2 linked regions of the Parabacteroides chongii genome follow. The protein of the gene in region 2 interacts with the protein of the main gene of each other region in a pairwise test. Links are inferred from orthologs where the notes say so. Each region holds a gene or a part of one and is shown on either strand. Other genes may lie near its edges. The genes, in order: rlmN and ftsZ.

What was found.
Region 1: the proteins of ftsZ (region 2) and rlmN interact in binary tests that used the Escherichia coli proteins (3 or more experiments, as listed by UniProt). The link is inferred for Parabacteroides chongii from one-to-one orthologs.

Annotation. Positions count from the first base shown.
Region 1 is NZ_CP120849.1:3,381,996-3,387,133, forward strand. Bases 922-3,867 are described here. They hold rlmN (dual-specificity RNA methyltransferase RlmN), read left to right. Parts: upstream 922-1,851; coding sequence 1,852-2,883; downstream 2,884-3,867. Other genes in these bases: P3L47_RS12500 (peptidylprolyl isomerase), read left to right, coding at 922-1,731; P3L47_RS12510 (DUF4837 family protein), read left to right, coding at 2,940-3,867. Also shown: more of P3L47_RS12500, read left to right, coding at 1-921; more of P3L47_RS12510, read left to right, coding at 3,868-3,977; 4-hydroxythreonine-4-phosphate dehydrogenase PdxA, read left to right, coding at 3,991-5,106.
Region 2 is NZ_CP120849.1:794,863-807,543, forward strand. The notes cover bases 9,305-12,270. They hold ftsZ (cell division protein FtsZ), read right to left. Parts: upstream 11,489-12,270; coding sequence 10,121-11,488; downstream 9,305-10,120. Other genes in these bases: P3L47_RS03400 (carbon starvation CstA family protein), read right to left, coding at 9,305-9,532; P3L47_RS03405 (GatB/YqeY domain-containing protein), read right to left, coding at 9,647-10,099; ftsA (cell division protein FtsA), read right to left, coding at 11,518-12,270. In the rest of the region: sov (T9SS outer membrane translocon Sov/SprA), read left to right, coding at 1-119; P3L47_RS03365 (M48 family metallopeptidase), read right to left, coding at 288-986; gpmI (2,3-bisphosphoglycerate-independent phosphoglycerate mutase), read left to right, coding at 1,098-2,621; P3L47_RS03375 (DUF3109 family protein), read left to right, coding at 2,762-3,355; glycine N(alpha)-acyltransferase GlsB, read right to left, coding at 3,526-4,491; lyso-glycine lipid O-acyltransferase GlsA, read right to left, coding at 4,503-5,330; P3L47_RS03390 (sensor histidine kinase), read left to right, coding at 5,773-7,326; response regulator transcription factor RprY, read left to right, coding at 7,329-8,060; more of P3L47_RS03400, read right to left, coding at 8,120-9,304; more of ftsA, read right to left, coding at 12,271-12,681. UniProt on the Escherichia coli protein: Essential cell division protein that forms a contractile ring structure (Z ring) at the future cell division site. The regulation of the ring assembly controls the timing and the location of cell division.

The sequences.
Region 1 (5,138 bases), 2.6 Mb from region 2 along the record:
GTTAATCCGCAGACAGGTGCATTCGACAAGACTGCTCTGTTGAACTTTCTTAAAACAATTGATGACGACAATATTGCCAGCTATCCGGCTGATCAGCAGGCACAATTGATTCAGGCTCGTAATTTCTGGTTGTTCTGGGAAAAGAACATCAAACGTCAGCGTTTGGAACAGAAATATACAACCTTGCTGAGCAAAGCAGTTTCAGCTAATGTATTGGATGCGAAAGAAGCATTTGATGCTGCAGCTGAAAATTCGGATATCGTTTATGCTATGCAGTCATATGCAAGTATTCCTGATTCAACGGTTGAAGTAAGCAAGAGCGAAATCGAGAAGCTGTACAACCAGCGTAAAGAGCTTTACAAGCAAAAAGAAGGTAAGGTTATCAAATATATCGCTGTAGACATTCGCCCGAGCCAGGAAGACTATGATAAGGCTAGTGCAGACATCGAATCTTTGAAAGAAGAATTTGCAACATCAGAAAAAGTCGCTGATATTGTGAATGAAAATTCAGAAGTACCTTATATGGATGCATTCTTTACAGAAAATGCATTCGATCCGGAAATGAAACAATTCGCAACAACATCTGAAGTGGGTGCCGTATATGGTCCGGTATTTGACAATGACAAATACAGAATGTTCAAGTTGGTAGACAAAAAGATGGCTCCAGACTCTGTGAAGGTAAGTCATATCATGTTGGCTAACGGTGACGAAGCACGTACAACAGCTTTGGCTGATAGTTTGATGAACGTTTTGAAGAATGGCGGAAACTTTGCTGAACTGGCAAAAGAATTCTCTGCTGACCAGGCTGCTGAAAATGGCGGTGAACTGGGATGGTTTACTGAAATTACAGCCCTGAGAGGTGTAAACGAAGATTTCAAGAACGCTGTATTCTCAACTCCGGTTAATGAAGTAGTGAAAGTTAAATCTTTATATGGAACTCACCTGGTAAAGGTTACAGAAAAAACAGCCAATGTGAACAAGTATAAAGTAGCTGACATTGACATGACTGTATCTCCCAGCTCCAAGACTTATAGCAATATTTATAACGAGTTGAATCAGTTCATTTCTAAAAATAACGATTTGGCAAAATTGGATGATGCTGCTAAAGAAGCGGGTTATAACCTGATCTCAGGCGTAACTGTTACTGCAGATAATCAGACTTTGGGAAGTATCAAGAACTCTCGTCCGGTTATCCGTTGGGCATTCCAGAATGATAAAGGCAAAATCTCTGAAATCTTCGAATGTGACGATAAATTTGTTATTGCAGGTATTGAAGGTACTTTGAAAGAAGGTTACCGTTCTCTTGCTTCTTTAACTCCTACTTTGAGAGCTGAAATTGCAGCTCAGAAGAAAGGTGAAAAGATATCTGCTGATCTGAAAGCAAAGAACCTGACATCTGTAGAGTCTTATGCTGATGCTATGGGATCAAGAGTAGATTCAGTTAAGTTTATCAACTTCGGAACTCGTCGTATCGCCGGTATCGGTGTAGAGCCTAAACTGAATGCAATGGTTTCTGTTGCTGAAGTAGGTCAGGTAAGCGAACCGGTTGTCGGAAACAATGGCGTATATGTATTCAAAGTATATGACAGAAACAAAGATGCTAAAGAATATAATGAAGCGGATGAGATCAAGACGTTAGATGCTTCAAATGCTTATCGTTTCGGATTCCAGGCTATTCAGTCATTGGTAAACAAGGCAGATGTAGAAGATAACCGTATTCGTTTCTTCTAAACAAATAAGATATAAAGGATATACTTGATCCTTTTCAGTGAAAGCTGCCGGACTTATTCAAAAAAGTCCGGCAGCTTTTTTTATCTTTGTACTGAATTAATCGTTATAGAACAAAATACAATGCAAGAGAAAAGACGATTGTTAGGCATGACGCTGGACGAACTGAAAGAAGTCGCTGCACAGGTCGGCTTGCCCGGTTATGCAGCGAAGCAGATGGCAGATTGGCTGTATAAGAAGAAAGTGACTGCCATTAAGGAAATGACTAATATTGCCGTAGCCAAACGTACTCTTTTGGAGGAGTCCTTTGAGATAGGCGCGGTTCCTCCGGTCGATTGTATGAAATCGGTGGATGGAACGATCAAATATTTATTTGCCGCAGGTCCCGGCAATTTTGTCGAATCGGTCTATATTCCGACTAACGACCGGGCAACATTATGTGTTTCTTCGCAGGTAGGCTGTAAGATGAATTGTCTGTTCTGTATGACAGGCAAACAAGGATTCACAACCAATCTTACCTCCAATCAGATATTGAATCAGATTCAGTCTCTTCCGGAGTCGGATTCGTTGACCAATCTGGTCTTTATGGGGATGGGAGAACCTTTGGATAACGTTGACGAACTGTTCAAAGCACTTGAAATCCTCACGTCGTCTTATGGATATGGCTGGAGTCCCAAAAGGATAACCGTCTCCACTATTGGGGTTATAAAAGGACTGAAACGTTTTCTGGAAGAGAGTGATTGCCACCTGGCAGTCAGCTTGCATTCTCCTTTCCATGAGGAGCGTTTGTCTTTGATGCCTGTAGAAAAGGCGTATCCGGCGCAGGAAGTCATTGATCTGATTAAACAATATGACTTTTCCCATCAGCGTCGCGTTTCTTTTGAATATATAGTTTTTAAAAATTTAAATGATAGTCCGAAACATGCTAAGGCTTTGATTGGTTTATTAAAAGGAATGGAATGCCGGGTGAACCTGATACGTTTTCATGCTATACCCAATGTCCCGTTGGAAAGTTCGGATTTGGCGAAAATGGAAATATTCCGTGATACCCTGAATAATGCCGGGCTCGTTTGTACAATCCGGGCTTCAAGAGGAGAAGATATATTTGCCGCTTGTGGGATGCTGTCAACGGCAAAAAAGCAACAAAATGGATAGAAGGCAGATCATTTAATGGAAAAGAACTATATTTGTGTAATAAAAAACGAATGGGTATGAAAAAGATTTCTTTACTGATTAGCTTATGTATGTTTCTGGTATTGCTGGGATCATGTAGCTCAGGTCCGGTTGGAAAACGGGCCACTGGCCTCGCTTACGAGGTTGTTGTAGTAATGAAAAAAGCAAACTGGGATGGCCCTTCGGGAAAGGCTATTAAGCAAGAACTGACATCAGATGTCCCAGGTCTTCCTCAATCTGAACCTGCATTAAAAATAACTTATGTAGATCCTTCTCAATTTGACGGGTTGTTGACTTATGTCCGCAATATCCTGATCGTAAACATAGATCCTGCCATTTATACGAAGGCTTCGCTGAGCTATGAAAATGATCGCTGGGCAAAAGGCCAGGTGGTTGTTACCTTGAATGCTCCTTCTCCGGAAGCAATCATCGAATATGCACAGGCACATCCGAGAGCGCTTGTAGACTTCTTTGTAAAAGTCGAAATGAACCGGGCTGTAGCTCAGTTGGAAAAAGATTATAGTACGGTGGTTATGGAGAACTTGAAGGATAAGTACGACCTGATGCTGAATGCTCCGGCTAACATGACTTACTATCGGGATACGACAGACTTTTTCTGGGCATCCAATAATGCCAATACCGGACGTACGGATTTGATTGTATATACTTTCCCTTATACGGACCCGAATACGTTCACTGCCGATTATTTGGTGGCGAAACGTGACTCGGTGCTGAAAGCGAATCTGCCGGGTGCTTTTCCCGATTCATATATGACGACAGAATCCCGGTTTGGCGTTGAGTACACGCCGATCACGGTGAATGGAAAGTATTGCGGTGTGTTGCGTGGTTTGTGGAAGATGGTTGGCGATATGATGGGAGGACCGTTTGTCAGTCATGTCCGTCTCGATGAAAAGAACAACCGCGTAGTTGTTGCCGAAGGGTTTGTCTTTGCTCCTGAAACAGATAAACGTAACTTTATCCGCCGTGCCGAAGCTGCTTTATATACTCTTCGCCTGCCGGGTGAATTTGATAAATCAGTAGAAGAAAAGCTTGACATTCCGGAAAGTAAGAAATAAACAAACATAATACATGGAAGAACGATTGATAAAGGTGGGCATTACCCACGGGGATATAAATGGTATCGGATATGAAGTGATACTTAAAACATTTTCAGATGCCAGGGTTGCTGAACTTTGTACTCCGGTCATATACGGATCGTCGAAGATCGCAGCTTATCACCGGAAAGCGTTGGAGTTGCCTCCTGTGAATATGAATATCATCTCTCAGGCAGAAGATGCCGGAATTAACCGGGTGAATATCATTAACTGTGTGGATGATGAGACAAAAGTAGAATTATCGCAGTCGACATCGATAGCAGGAGAAGCTGCATTCCTGGCATTGGAAGCAGCCGTTACCGATTTGAAAAGGGGAGCGGTGGATGTTTTGCTGACAGCTCCGATCAATAAACATAATATTCAGAATGATCAGTTCCATTTTCCGGGACATACCGAATATCTGGAAGAACGTTTTGGCGGTGTAGGACGGAAAGCCTTGATGATCCTGATGAAAGATGGTTTGCGTGTCGCTTTGGTGACCGGGCATATTCCACTTTCTGAGGTCCCTTCAAAAATAACCGTAGAGGATATTGTGTCGAAGCTGCGTATATTCAATCAATCGCTCAAACAGGATTTTGGGATTGTGAAACCTCGTATTGCCGTTCTTTCCTTGAATCCGCATGCAGGCGATGACGGTTTGTTGGGAAAAGAGGAGGAAACGATCATACTGCCGGCTATGGAAGAAGCTGAAAGAAGAGGTGTGATGTCTTTCGGGCCGTATGCGGCAGACGGATTTTTCGGTTCTCAAATGTATGATAAGTTCGACGGAGTACTGGCCATGTACCATGACCAGGGCCTGGCACCCTTCAAAACGCTGGCAATGGATGACGGTGTTAATTATACGGCCGGCCTGTCGATCGTACGAACTTCTCCGGCACATGGGACTGCCTATGACATCGCCGGACAGAATGTTGCATCTGAAGAATCGTTTCGCCAGGCTTTGTATGCCGCTCTCGATATTTACCGTAACCGGTTGATCTATCGTGAGGCGACGGCAAATCCGCTCCGAAAACAATATTTCGATAAGGGCGGCGACAATGAAAAACTGGATCTTACCAAAGATGATGATGCAGAGGTTTGTTCTCAATAAATAATAAAGAAATATCCCTCGGAAAACTCTGT
Region 2 (12,681 bases):
CATTGACACTTCGTGCATTCTACGATCTGCAGATCAATGAGCCGCTGATCTCCAACGCTGCTTATCCGACAAGCAACTCCAACTACGGTGTTGCCCTCCGCTTCTCCCTGGCGCAGTAAACCGACAAAGCTTTGTCACCGTTATGACAGTCTTGCCATGACGATGACAGAGTATTGCCACAGTGATGGCAGAAGATTGCCACTTGCATGGCAAGGCTCTGCCATCACTGTGGCAAAACATATAGTTCGGCACAAAGGATTAGTCACATAGTAGACTGATACGACAGATCACAGCATGTGGTATTCTTTCAACTCCTTCCGTAAGGCGAGCGCCTTATTGTCGGTTATCCCGTTCAGGAGTTTCCAGAAGCGGTCGCTATGGTTCATCTCTACCGTATGGCAGAGTTCGTGAAGGAGGACATAATCGATCAGATGCCAGGGGAGCAACATCAGGGATAAGGAGAGATTGATTGTTTTGCGCGTGCTGCAACTTCCCCACCGGGTCTTACTGTTCATGATCCGTACGCCTGTACAGGTAAATTTATATCGGGCAGCGAGTGCCATCAAGCGGTCGGGAAGTAATCGTTTAGCCTCGTGGCGAAGCGCTTTCTCCAACAAATCCTTCAAAATCTCCTGAACTTTATCGGACTCGAAGCAGGTTGCTGCCGGACAAGCAATACGAAGTATCCCTTCCTTCAAGGTCATATAATAATTGTTACGGTCTGTACGGAATATTTCTACGCGAAAAGTAGTTGCCTGCAACTGCGTCGTCTCGTCCAGCAACGGGCGTGCCGGATGCTTTTTCAAAGCCGAGAGAAGCTTCTGCCTGTTCTCTTCGATAAAAGACAGCATCCGTCCTTCATCCCCGCCTTCCGGCATGGTGGCGGTGATCATTCCCTTTGATATTTTCAGCGTATAACGGGTTGCTCGCGGGGTAGTACGGAGAAGGATGGTTCCCAGATCGTTGTAGTATATCTTCTTTTCCATATTTACCACAAAAGTAATACTTTAAAGGGAAATAATATTACGGTAGAAATGCTTATCTTTGCGCCCGGTATTAGATATTTAATAAGTATAAACTATATAAATAAGGCAATCATGAGCAAGAAAGCACTTTTATTGATCTGCGATGGCTGGGGAATCGGCGACCGTGGTAAAGATGATGTAATCTACAACACTCCCACTCCGTACTGGGATTATCTGTTGAAAACATACCCTAACTCTCAGTTGCAGGCTTCCGGCGAAAACGTAGGTTTACCCGACGGACAGATGGGTAACTCGGAAGTAGGTCACCTGAACATCGGTGCAGGCCGTATCGTTTACCAGGACCTGGTGAAGATCAATATCGCCTGTCGTCAGAATACAATCCTCGACAATCCGGAAATCAAACGTGCTTATAGCTACGCCAAAGAAAACGGCAAACAGATCCATTTCATGGGACTGGTTTCCGACGGTGGTGTACACAGCTCACTGGAACACCTGTTCAAACTGGCTGATATCGCGAAAGAATACGGAGTGGACAAAGCATACGTTCATTGCTTCATGGACGGTCGCGACACTGACCCGAAAAGCGGTAAAGGTTTCATCGAACAACTGGAAAACCATCTGAAAACAACAGGCGGTAAGATCGCTTCCATCATCGGCCGTTACTATGCAATGGACCGTGACAAACGTTGGGAACGCGTGAAAGAAGCGTACGACCTGATCGTGAACGGAACTGGTAAACCTGCCGAAGACATGGTAAAAGCCATGGAAGAATCATACGCAGAAGGCGTAACGGACGAATTCATCAAACCGATCGTACACGTAGAAAACGGTAAGCCGGTAGCTACTATCGAAGAAGGCGACGTCGTTATCTTCTTCAACTACCGTAACGACCGTGCCAAAGAACTGACTGTCGTTCTGACTCAGCAGGATATGCCGGAAGCAGGAATGAAGACTATTCCTAACTTGCAGTATTTCTGTATGACTCCGTACGATGCGAGCTTCAAGGGTGTCCATATCCTGTTCGACAAAGACAACGTAGAAAATACACTGGGCGAATTCTTGGCATCCGTTGGCAAAACACAGTTGCACATTGCCGAAACAGAGAAATATGCTCACGTTACCTTCTTCTTCAACGGCGGACGCGAAACTCCGTTCGATGGCGAAGACCGTATCCTGGTTCCATCTCCGAAAGTAGCTACTTACGACCTGAAACCGGAAATGAGTGCATTCGAAGTGAAAGACAAACTGGTAGAAGCTATCAATACAAAGAAATACGACTACATCGTTTGTAACTATGCAAACGGCGACATGGTAGGCCACACCGGTATCTATTCAGCTATCGAGAAAGCAGTCGTAACCATCGACGCTTGTCTGAACGACACCGTTGAAGCTGCTAAGGCTAACGACTACGAAGTGATCATCATCGCCGACCACGGTAATGCCGACCACGCTCTGAACGAAGACGGTACACCGAACACGGCTCACTCGCTGAACCCTGTTCCTTTCGTTTACGTAACAGAAAACAAAGAGGCCAAAGTAGAAGACGGTATCCTGGCAGACGTTGCTCCCTCTATCCTTCACATCATGGGATTGAAGCAGCCGAAAGAAATGACTGGTAAATCTTTGATTAAATAACAACTTTTATTAGTTGACAGTTGACAAGTGACAGTTGACAGTTATTACTCCACAAAGAGGAGGGGATAATTGTTAACTGTCATTTCTTATCTGTCACTTGTCAACTATCAACTGTCAACTAAATTGTCAACTGAAATGCAATGATTCAAATAGACGACACGCTGGTCAGCTTAGACCTGATTGAAGCCAATTTCATTTGCGACCTTGCCCAATGTAAAGGTATCTGTTGCGTAGAAGGTGACTCCGGTGCTCCGCTGGATAAAAGCGAGATAGCCGAACTGGAAAAGGCACTTCCGGTCATCTGGGACGACCTTTCTCCCGAAGCACAGGCCATCATTAAGAAGCAAGGCGTTGCGTATATCGACTGCGAAGGCGACATCGTCACTTCCATCGTCAACGGAAAGGACTGTGTATTTACCTGCTACGATACTGACGGGACCTGCAAATGTGCCATCGAGAAAGCATATCGCGAAGGCAAACTGTCTTTCTACAAGCCGGTATCCTGCCACCTGTATCCGGTGCGCGTCACCCAATACAAGGACTTCCGCGCCGTAAACTACGACCGTTGGAAAATATGTAAAGCAGCAGAGGTATTAGGACAAAAGGAAAAACTCCCTTTATATAAGTTTCTGAAAGAACCGCTCACCCGCAAGTTCGGTGCCGAATGGTATGAATCGCTGGTGGAGGTTGCTGAAGAATGGAGGAAACAAAAAGAACAAGAGAGGGAAGAATAATTCAACTCTTATCAAAAGTGAGCCATTTCAAAAGTTGACAGTTGACAAGTGACAGTTGACAGTTATGTCGGCTTTCAGCCGATTTATTTACCGAACGCGAAGCCCAACTGTCACTTGTCAACTGTCATCTGTCAACTGAAAAATGTTTCACATTTTTCTAAATTGGCACATTATTCCGTTTTCCGTATCAGGTCAGCCGTTTGGGCTTCCTCTTTCAGATACGTTTCGATATGGCGTTTTTTCTTATCTTCCAGGATTTCATTGATGGCAATCAGGATACCTGTCTCTTCCACATCACCGAACTCATGGTTTATGGCCGTTCCAAATACGCGCATCTTCGGTGAAAGGCTCATGTAAGCATTAACCAACGGTGGTACATTGATACCGAATTTGCGAACCTCCTGGTTCAATACCTTATAATTGTCCTTGAAGTTATCATAGCGGAACAACTCTTTCATCTTCTCGATGTCCGTATCTGTTTCCAGCGGGTACATCGGAGTGACCAGCTTGTCCGTATCCGGGAAATGCATTCCCAGGAAATAAAGGATCATGTTGCGTGCTTCCGTATTATAAGTATTATACATCGTCACTTTCCCGAAGTAATACTGCAGGCTCGGATCGACCACCGACAAAGCCCCCAGTCCGTCCCATAGGTTATCCAGTACAAACAATCCTTTGGCACCTGCACGTGTAGACTGATATTCCAGTGTTACGAAAGAACGTCCCAGCTCGACTGTATAAGGAAGAAACTCCTTATTAAACTTCTCGGAGAAATTAAACAGGTGAGATGTAGCCAGCATCGGCTTCCCATTCTTATCGAACTTGACATCCGAACCGCACAGAAAGCGGTAACCGCCCAAAATCTGTTCATCTTCCGGACTCCAGACGATCAATTGCCGATAAGCATCCTCCATCGTATCGAACTCGTCAATATCTACCGGAAAACCTGTTCCCCCGCCGTAGTAACGAAAGGCAATCTCCCGCAAACGTCCGATCTCCTGCATCACATTAGGAGCATCATGGGCTGTAATAATGTATATCTCATTGTTTGACTTGTTCGTGCTTCGGAGTTTCTTTTCTTTTGTCAACTCCGACTTCAAAAGGGCACGGTCAATCGGCTTAATAATGTCTTGCATATAAATAGAGTCTATGTTTTCTTGAGATTATAAGCTAGTTCTTTCACCCATTCGGCCCACTCAGCCGGCTTCTTGCTATTGTCGAAAGTCTGCCACGGAACAGGCTTGCCGAAATGGATACGGAACTTTTTATGTTTTGACCGGAACATCTCGTCCGGCAGATAAATCATTTCATAGTTCATCTTTATACCTAATTTCTTACGCAGATTCGCCAGCCGGTAGAAGAAATTGGAGTTTCTTCCCTCGAAATACACCGGAACAATATCCCGTTTATATTCGACAGCTTTCTGAATAAAGGACTTCTTCCATTCAGTGTCCTGTATTTTTCCATTCATCTTACGCGAACAAAGTCCGGCGGGGAATGTCACGATCTGATTGTCGGAAGCATATGCCTCGTCAATCAGCCGGGCATTGTTCTTGCCCTGCGAACCATGTTTATTGATAGGAACAAAGATAGATCTCAGATTTGACAAATAGAGAAGCAGGTCGTTCACAAGGTAACGTATTTTGCCGTCATAATGCTGACCGATCACTGCCGAGAGACAGATACCGTCCAGCCCTCCCAACGGATGATTGGAAGCAAAGATATAGCGGCCTTCCGCCGGAATGTTCTCCTCGTTTACCAATTCCAGGGTCAGGTCAAAATAACCGATCAGCTCCTGCATAAAATCAACCCCATCCTTATCATGATAACGGGTTAAAATATCATTCAGTTCATCCTGATGAATGGTACGGATCAGATAATTGACAATAAAACCCGGTATCTTTCCCGCCACTGAGGGCGCTTTCTGTTGCAGTACCTGTTTTACATCAATTTGTGTAATACCTTCTTGTGCCATCTTGCATAACTCTTGTCAGCAGCAAAGATATAGCTAATAATTAAATTTGAATACATTCGGCATAAGTTTTTAAGAAGTTTCAAGTACTTAACCAGCATGTTGTTTGCCCTTATATAAAATAATCGGACATCAGCATTCGTTATACATATATATTATTCTACACCTGCGTGCAAATTGGTCTCCTGCAAAATTCATATTTTTTGCATAAGTTGAAACAAAATAATCAATAATTATGTTTTTATACACAGGAGCGAATTAACAAACGCATGTAAGAAGTGGTAATTATCAATATAAACCGTTGTTTTCAAAGGAAATAAAGATAGCACCGAATTAGCAACTAAACTATTTTTAAGGAAAATAGAGTGCGATTTTTACCTTTTTTGTGTGAATATTAAACTAAAATGAGCGTTATTTGTTCTGTTAAAAAGAGAAAGTATTTGGAATGAGGAAATCTACGATTTGGTTACTTGCTGTTGTAATGGCTTTTGCGTTTGCCGGTTTACTTTTCCTACAGGTTAAGTACGTGAGCATCATACTCAAAAAGAGCAGCGAGCAATTCAATGAAACAGTCAAAAGAAGCCTGCACCAAGTCTCAAAAAACCTGGAGCTAGATGAAACGCGTGAATATCTGGAGGAAGATCTCAGGCGGGAAGATAACAATTATCTGCGTAACAGCCAGAATCCGGAAGAGATCACGCAGGCAATCAGCCAGCAAAAGCTGAATATAAAAGATGCTGACGGTAATATTATGCAAATAGAACATCTGCATAGTTTTAGCCAAAAGTTTCGGCCGCTCTCATCGCTCGACAAAAAACAGGCAGCCAATAATATCGTCGGTACTTCCCACGACCTGCAGCAATCGCTGAAGTATCGTCTGAAATACCAGGGTGACCTGATGCAGCTGGTTCTGCTGAACCTGTTGAACACTCCCAACCAGAAACCGATCCAGGAGCGTGTCGACTTTAAGAAGCTGAATAATTACTTAAAAACTGAATTTGTTAACAATGGTTTGAACCTGCCGTTCATCTTTTTTGTTATTAACAAAGATGGCAAAAAAGTGTACCAAAGTGGAGAAATAAAGAAGGAACCTATTGCGTCTGATATAATTACGTACGTATTGTTCCCGAACGATCCTCCTTCAAAGCAGAATTATGTGAAAGTATATTTCCCGACAAAGGGTGACTATATTTCAAGTTCTGTAACATTTATTGTACCGTCAGTACTCTTCTCGCTGATACTTTTGATAACGTTTATCTTTACCATCTATATCGTATTCCGCCAGAAGAGACTGTCAGAAATGAAGAATGACTTTATCAACAACATGACGCACGAGCTGAAAACTCCGGTTTCCACCATCTCTCTGGCGGCACAGATGTTGAAAGACTCAGATATAACAAAAAGCCCTGATGTATTCAGACATATATCGGGCGTGATCAATGATGAGACGAAGCGATTGGGCTTCCTGGTTGAGAAAGTGCTCCAAATGTCGCTGTTTGAACGGCAGAAAGCAGCCCTCAAACTGAAGGAAGTGGATGCAAACGACCTGGTGATCAGCGTAGCGAACACCTTCGCCCTGAAAGTCGAAAAGTACGATGGTACGCTCGACGTAGACTTGCAGGCAGTCGATTCGGCCATCTATGTGGATGAAATGCACATCACCAATGTACTGTTCAACCTGATGGACAACGCTGTGAAATACCGTCGTCCGGAAGTGCCCCTTACATTGATGGTAAGAACCTGGAACGACAACAACGGCAAACTGCTGATCGCTGTTGAAGACAATGGTATCGGAATCAAGAAAGAATACCTCAAAAAAGTATTCGACCGCTTCTTCCGCGTGCCGACAGGGAATGTACACGACGTAAAAGGTTTCGGCCTGGGACTTGCTTACGTCCGTAAAATTATCGAGGACCATAAAGGTACGATCCGTGCCGAGTTGGGTCCGGGAAATGTAGGAACAAAATTTATTATTACTTTACCTCTTATAAAAAGTTAGTTATGGAAGAAAAACTGAAAATCTTCTTTTGTGAAGACGACGAAAACCTGGGTATGCTATTAAGAGAATACTTACAGGCAAAAGGTTATGTAACTGATCTCTTCTCTGACGGAGAAGCTGGTTACAAAGGTTTCACCAAAGGCAAATATGATCTTTGCGTATTAGACGTAATGATGCCGAAAAAAGACGGTTTCACTCTTGCGCAGGAAATCCGTTCTATAAATCCTGACATTCCAATCATCTTCCTTACTGCCAAGACAATGAAGGAAGATATCCTGGAAGGCTTCAAGATCGGTGCCGACGATTATCTGACAAAACCGTTCAGCATGGAAGAACTGTTGCTTCGTATCGAAGCGATCCTGCGCCGTGTGAAAGGTAAGAAGATGAAAGACATTCCTTTCTACAAGCTGGGTAATTTCTTGTTCGATACTCAGAAACAAACACTGGCTATCGGTGACAAGGTAACAAAGCTGACAACGAAAGAATGCGAACTGCTGAGCCTGTTGTGTGCTCATGCCAACGAAATTCTGGAACGTAACTATGCACTGAAAACTATCTGGGTAGACGATAACTACTTCAATGCCCGTAGTATGGACGTGTATATCACCAAACTTCGTAAACTGTTGAAAGATGATCCGGGTATCGAAATCATCAACATCCACGGTAAGGGTTACAAACTGATCACTCCTTCCGGAGAAGAACAGGCCCGCGAAGAAGGTATCCAGGTTCTCTAAGGGATAGATCCCCTCTAATAAAAACAAGCCCCGACGGTTTTTCCGCCGGGGTTTCGTTTTTAAACAGATTGTTTCTTCTTCCACCAAAGAAAAGCAACCAATGTGATCACCGTAATCACGATGCCAATCGCCTGCGAAACAGCAACACCCATGCCCAATCCTTCCGGAGCGACAAAGATATAAGTGGAGCAAACGGCAGTCATAAACAATGCCGGGATCAGTGTAACGATATAAAGCTTTTTAGAGCGCGCCAAAAAGACTGTCAATGCCCAAAGGGTAAACACTGCCAACGTCTGATTTGTCCAGGCAAAATAGCGCCAGATCATATCGAACCCGTCTTTATCTTTCAGGCTGTAAAGCAATATACCGATTGCCACGATAAACAGGGGAATACAGATCATCAGACGGCTCGACATGCTTTTCTGCTCTTTATGCAGGAAATCTGCCACAATCAAACGGGCAGAGCGGAATGCCGTATCACCGGAAGTGATCGGTGCAGCAATAACTCCCAGGACAGCCAGTACACCACCGACCGTTCCCAGCCACTCTTTTGTTATACTGTCTACAATAACAGCCGCATTGCTCTCTCCCATCCCATTCTCATGATAGAAATAAGTTGCAGCGGCAGCCCAGATCAGGGCAACGATACCTTCGGTTATCATGGCACCAAAGAAAACCGGACGTCCCATATTTTCATTCTTGATACAACGGGCCATCAGCGGACTTTGCGTGGCATGGAATCCGGAAATCGCACCACAGGCAATGCTGACGAACATAATCGGGAAAATAGGCAGATTTGCCGGATGTTTGTTAGTCAGTCCGTCGGTCAATTCCGGCAACGGCGGATGATTCACAAACAACATCACCAGGATACCGACAGCCATAAACAACAGGGCAGCGGCAAACAACGGATAAATCTTTCCGATAATTTTATCGACCGGCAACAACGTTGCCAGGATATAATAGATAAAGACCACAAATATCCAGAAGGTAGCATCGAGATATTCAGGTGTAAGTTTTGCCAGCAAACCAGCCGGTCCTGCCACAAAGACGGCTCCAACCAGGATCATCAGAATCACGGTAAAGCCACGCATGAACTGTTTGAAATTATGACCGAGATAACGACCGATGATCTCCGGCAGGCTCTCCCCGTTGTTACGCAGTGAAAGCATTCCCGCCAGATAGTCGTGGACGGCTCCGGCAAAAATAGTACCCAACACGATCCACAGAAAAGAGGCTGTACCGAACTTCGCCCCCATAATGGCACCGAAGATCGGACCCAGTCCGGCAATATTCAGAAACTGGATCATAAAGACTTTCCAGGAGGACATCGGGATATAATCGACTCCGTCCTGATGCGTGTAAGCCGGAGTTTTACGGGATGGGTCAATCCCGAAGATGCGTTCTATAAAAGAACCGTAGATGAAATAGCCTGCAATAAGAGCTGCAAGGCAACAGATAAAGGTTATCATGGTGGTAAGTTCTATCAGGGTGAGTTATCCTGTTATCAAAAAGGATTTACAAATACAGGTTCATTTGCCGTCAACTTCAACTGACGGCAAATGAACCTGTAATAGCCGAGTTATTTAGCTATTCAGTAAACGTTTTACCGTTTCTGAAATAGCACGTCCTTCCGCCTTACCGGCAAGAGCTTTGGAAGCAACGCCCATTACTTTACCCATGTCTTTCGGGCCAGCGGCACCTACCTGGGCGATGATCGCTTTTATTTCTGTTTCCAGTTCTTCGGCAGTCATCTGTTTCGGAAGATAAGCTTCAAGCACCTTTACCTGCGCCAGTTCAGCTTCCGCCAGGTCTGCACGGTTTTGCTGGGTGTAGATTTCAGCTGAATCCTTGCCCTGTTTTACCAGCTTCTGGATCATCTTCGTAGCATCGGCATCTGTCAGGGTATCGTTGGCTCCCGGAGCTGTCTTAGCTTCCAGAAAGACTTTCTTTACATTTCTCAATGTTTCGAGGGCAACCTTATCTTTTGCCTTCATTGCGTTTTTAATGTCTTCGCTGACTCTTTCAAACAAATCCATATATTAATTGCTTATTAAAAATTATCGAAAACTTATCACCTGCTTACCTCCGGTATCCGGTTTCTTTCCTTCCGGACGCGAAGCCGACGGAGCCGTTGCAGTGGCCGATGATACCGGAATATCACTGCCCTGTACTTTCGAACGGGCACGGGCGATCACTTTCGGGTCACGGTTATAAGTAGGATTATCTTCGATCAAGGCGATCAATGCATCGTCGTCCAGTTCATCCTGCGTCAGTACGACCGCTTTGGCACGGGCAGCCACACGACGCATACGCTGGCCGGAAGCACCGTAATATTTGTCGATCAGGTCTTTTTCGGCACGTTCCTTGTTCAGGCGTTCCTCTTCCAGGCGAAGCTCTTCCTCGGTCATGCGGCCCTGTTCGATCTGACGTTTTTCGGCGATCTGCGGAATGTCTTCCATTCCGAAACCGGTAGCCAGGATCGTCATCTTCACTTTCGATCCCAATGTCGTATCGACAGCCGTACCCCAAATCACTTCGATATCGCGTCCGAAGCGCGACATGAAATCGTGCACATCGTTCATTTCTTCCATACGCAGTTCCGCTTCTTCGCCGAACGAAACGTTGAACAATATCTTCTTAGCGTTGAAAACGTCATTATTGTTCAGCAACGGAGAGTTCAACGCATCTTCGATCGCCTGGCGCACACGGCCTTCACCTTCACCGAAACCGTTACTCATCAAGGCAACGCCACCGTCTTTCATAGTGGTATTGACATCGGCAAAGTCGAGGTTGATAATACCCGGAAGGGTGATGATCTCGGCAATACTCTTGGCGGCAATCGTCAGCGTATCATCCGCTTTCCCGAAGGCATTCGTCATGGTCAAGTCGGAATAGATGGCACGCAGGCGTTCGTTGTTGATCACCAGCAGGGCATCCACATTCTTGCTGATCTCTTCCACCCCGTTCAGGGCCTGAATGATCTTGCGTTCGCCTTCAAAGACGAAAGGTATGGTGACGATACCGACGGTCAGAATTCCCATATCCTTGGCGATGCGGGCAATGACCGGAGCAGCTCCCGTTCCCGTACCGCCACCCATTCCGGCAGTGATAAAGACCATCTTGGTTCCGTCGCTCAGCATCTTGCGGATATCTTCCATACTTTCTTCGGCAGCCATCATGGCCCGCTCGGGCTTGTTTCCGGCTCCCAGTCCCTGGGTGATATTACGGCCCAGCGGCACTTTGACCGGCACGTCCGAACGGTTCAGCGCCTGGTTGTCTGTGTTACACAGAACGAATGTAACATCATGTATACCTTCTTTGTACATGTGGGTAACCGCGTTACCACCACCGCCTCCTACACCAATTACTTTGATGATCTTAGGAGTATCTGTCGGATAATTGAAACTTAATATTGTGTCGTCCATTGTCTTCCGGTTTTAATCCATTCGCTGATTTACTTTATATCGTCTTCGTCGTCAAACAGGCTCTTGCCAAACGTATCTATTCCCTTGGTCAGCCGTCCGAACAGACCGGGACCTTTTTTCTTTTCCGGTTTCTTCTTGGGTGGTTCGGGAACTCTCTTAGGTTCTTCCATGACAGGCTCTTCTTCCTTCTTCTCCGGTATCGGTTCTACTTTAGGCGGGATATAAAGAGCACAGTTTTCCGTTCCTCTTGCCAGCAAACCGACAGCTACGGCGTATTCGGGATTGTTGGCGATCATCTCACCGCTTTCCACGATGCCTTTGCGTACGGCAGAATAGCGAACATCCATTTTCAGGCGTTCACGGATCACTTCAGGCAGGTTCTTCAAGGCAGCACCGCCACCAGTGATAATGATACCGGCACCCAGCGAATTCATCAAGCCGGTCGCTTCGAGACGGGCATATACGTTTTCGAGGATTTCTTTCATACGGGCTTCGATCACATTATTGAGATCCGCCAGTTTAACCTCACGCAATCCCATGCCGTCGGCAGAACTTACCTGGATGCTCAGATCGTTGTCTTTCTCCATCAGGGCACTGCCGTAAGTCAGTTTCACGCGTTCAGCCTCAGCTTCCACCAGATGGAGGCTGGTGATATCGCGGGTGATCAGGTTACCGCCGAAAGGAATGACGGATAGGTTGACCAGCTGTCCGCCTTTATAAACCGTCAGTGTAGTCACCCCGGCACCGAAACCGATCAGGGCACAGCCCAGGTCCTTCTCGTTGTCGGTCAGCACCACATCGGCCAGAGCCAGCGGGGAGACAACGATATCGGCAATTTCTATTTTGGCACGGTCGGCAATACTGTTGACCACATAACGTTTCAACGAAGGCCGTCCGACAATCAGCTTATAGCGTGCCTCAATCCGGGTACAGGGAATACCTACCGGATTGGGTTCAGGTTTGTCGTCTAAAACATAGGTGGGAGAAACTGCCGCCAGCACATCCAGCATGTCCGGACGGTAATTGCAGCATTCTTCATACAGACCTTTGATAATTTCTTCCGTCACTACGCCGTCGGTCCCCAAAATACGTGGAACCGTATGGTCGATAGAACGCAGCGACTGCCCCCCGATGCCGACATACACTTTTCCGACCTTCGCGCCGTTCAGTTTATTTTCGAGCTTCAGGATAAG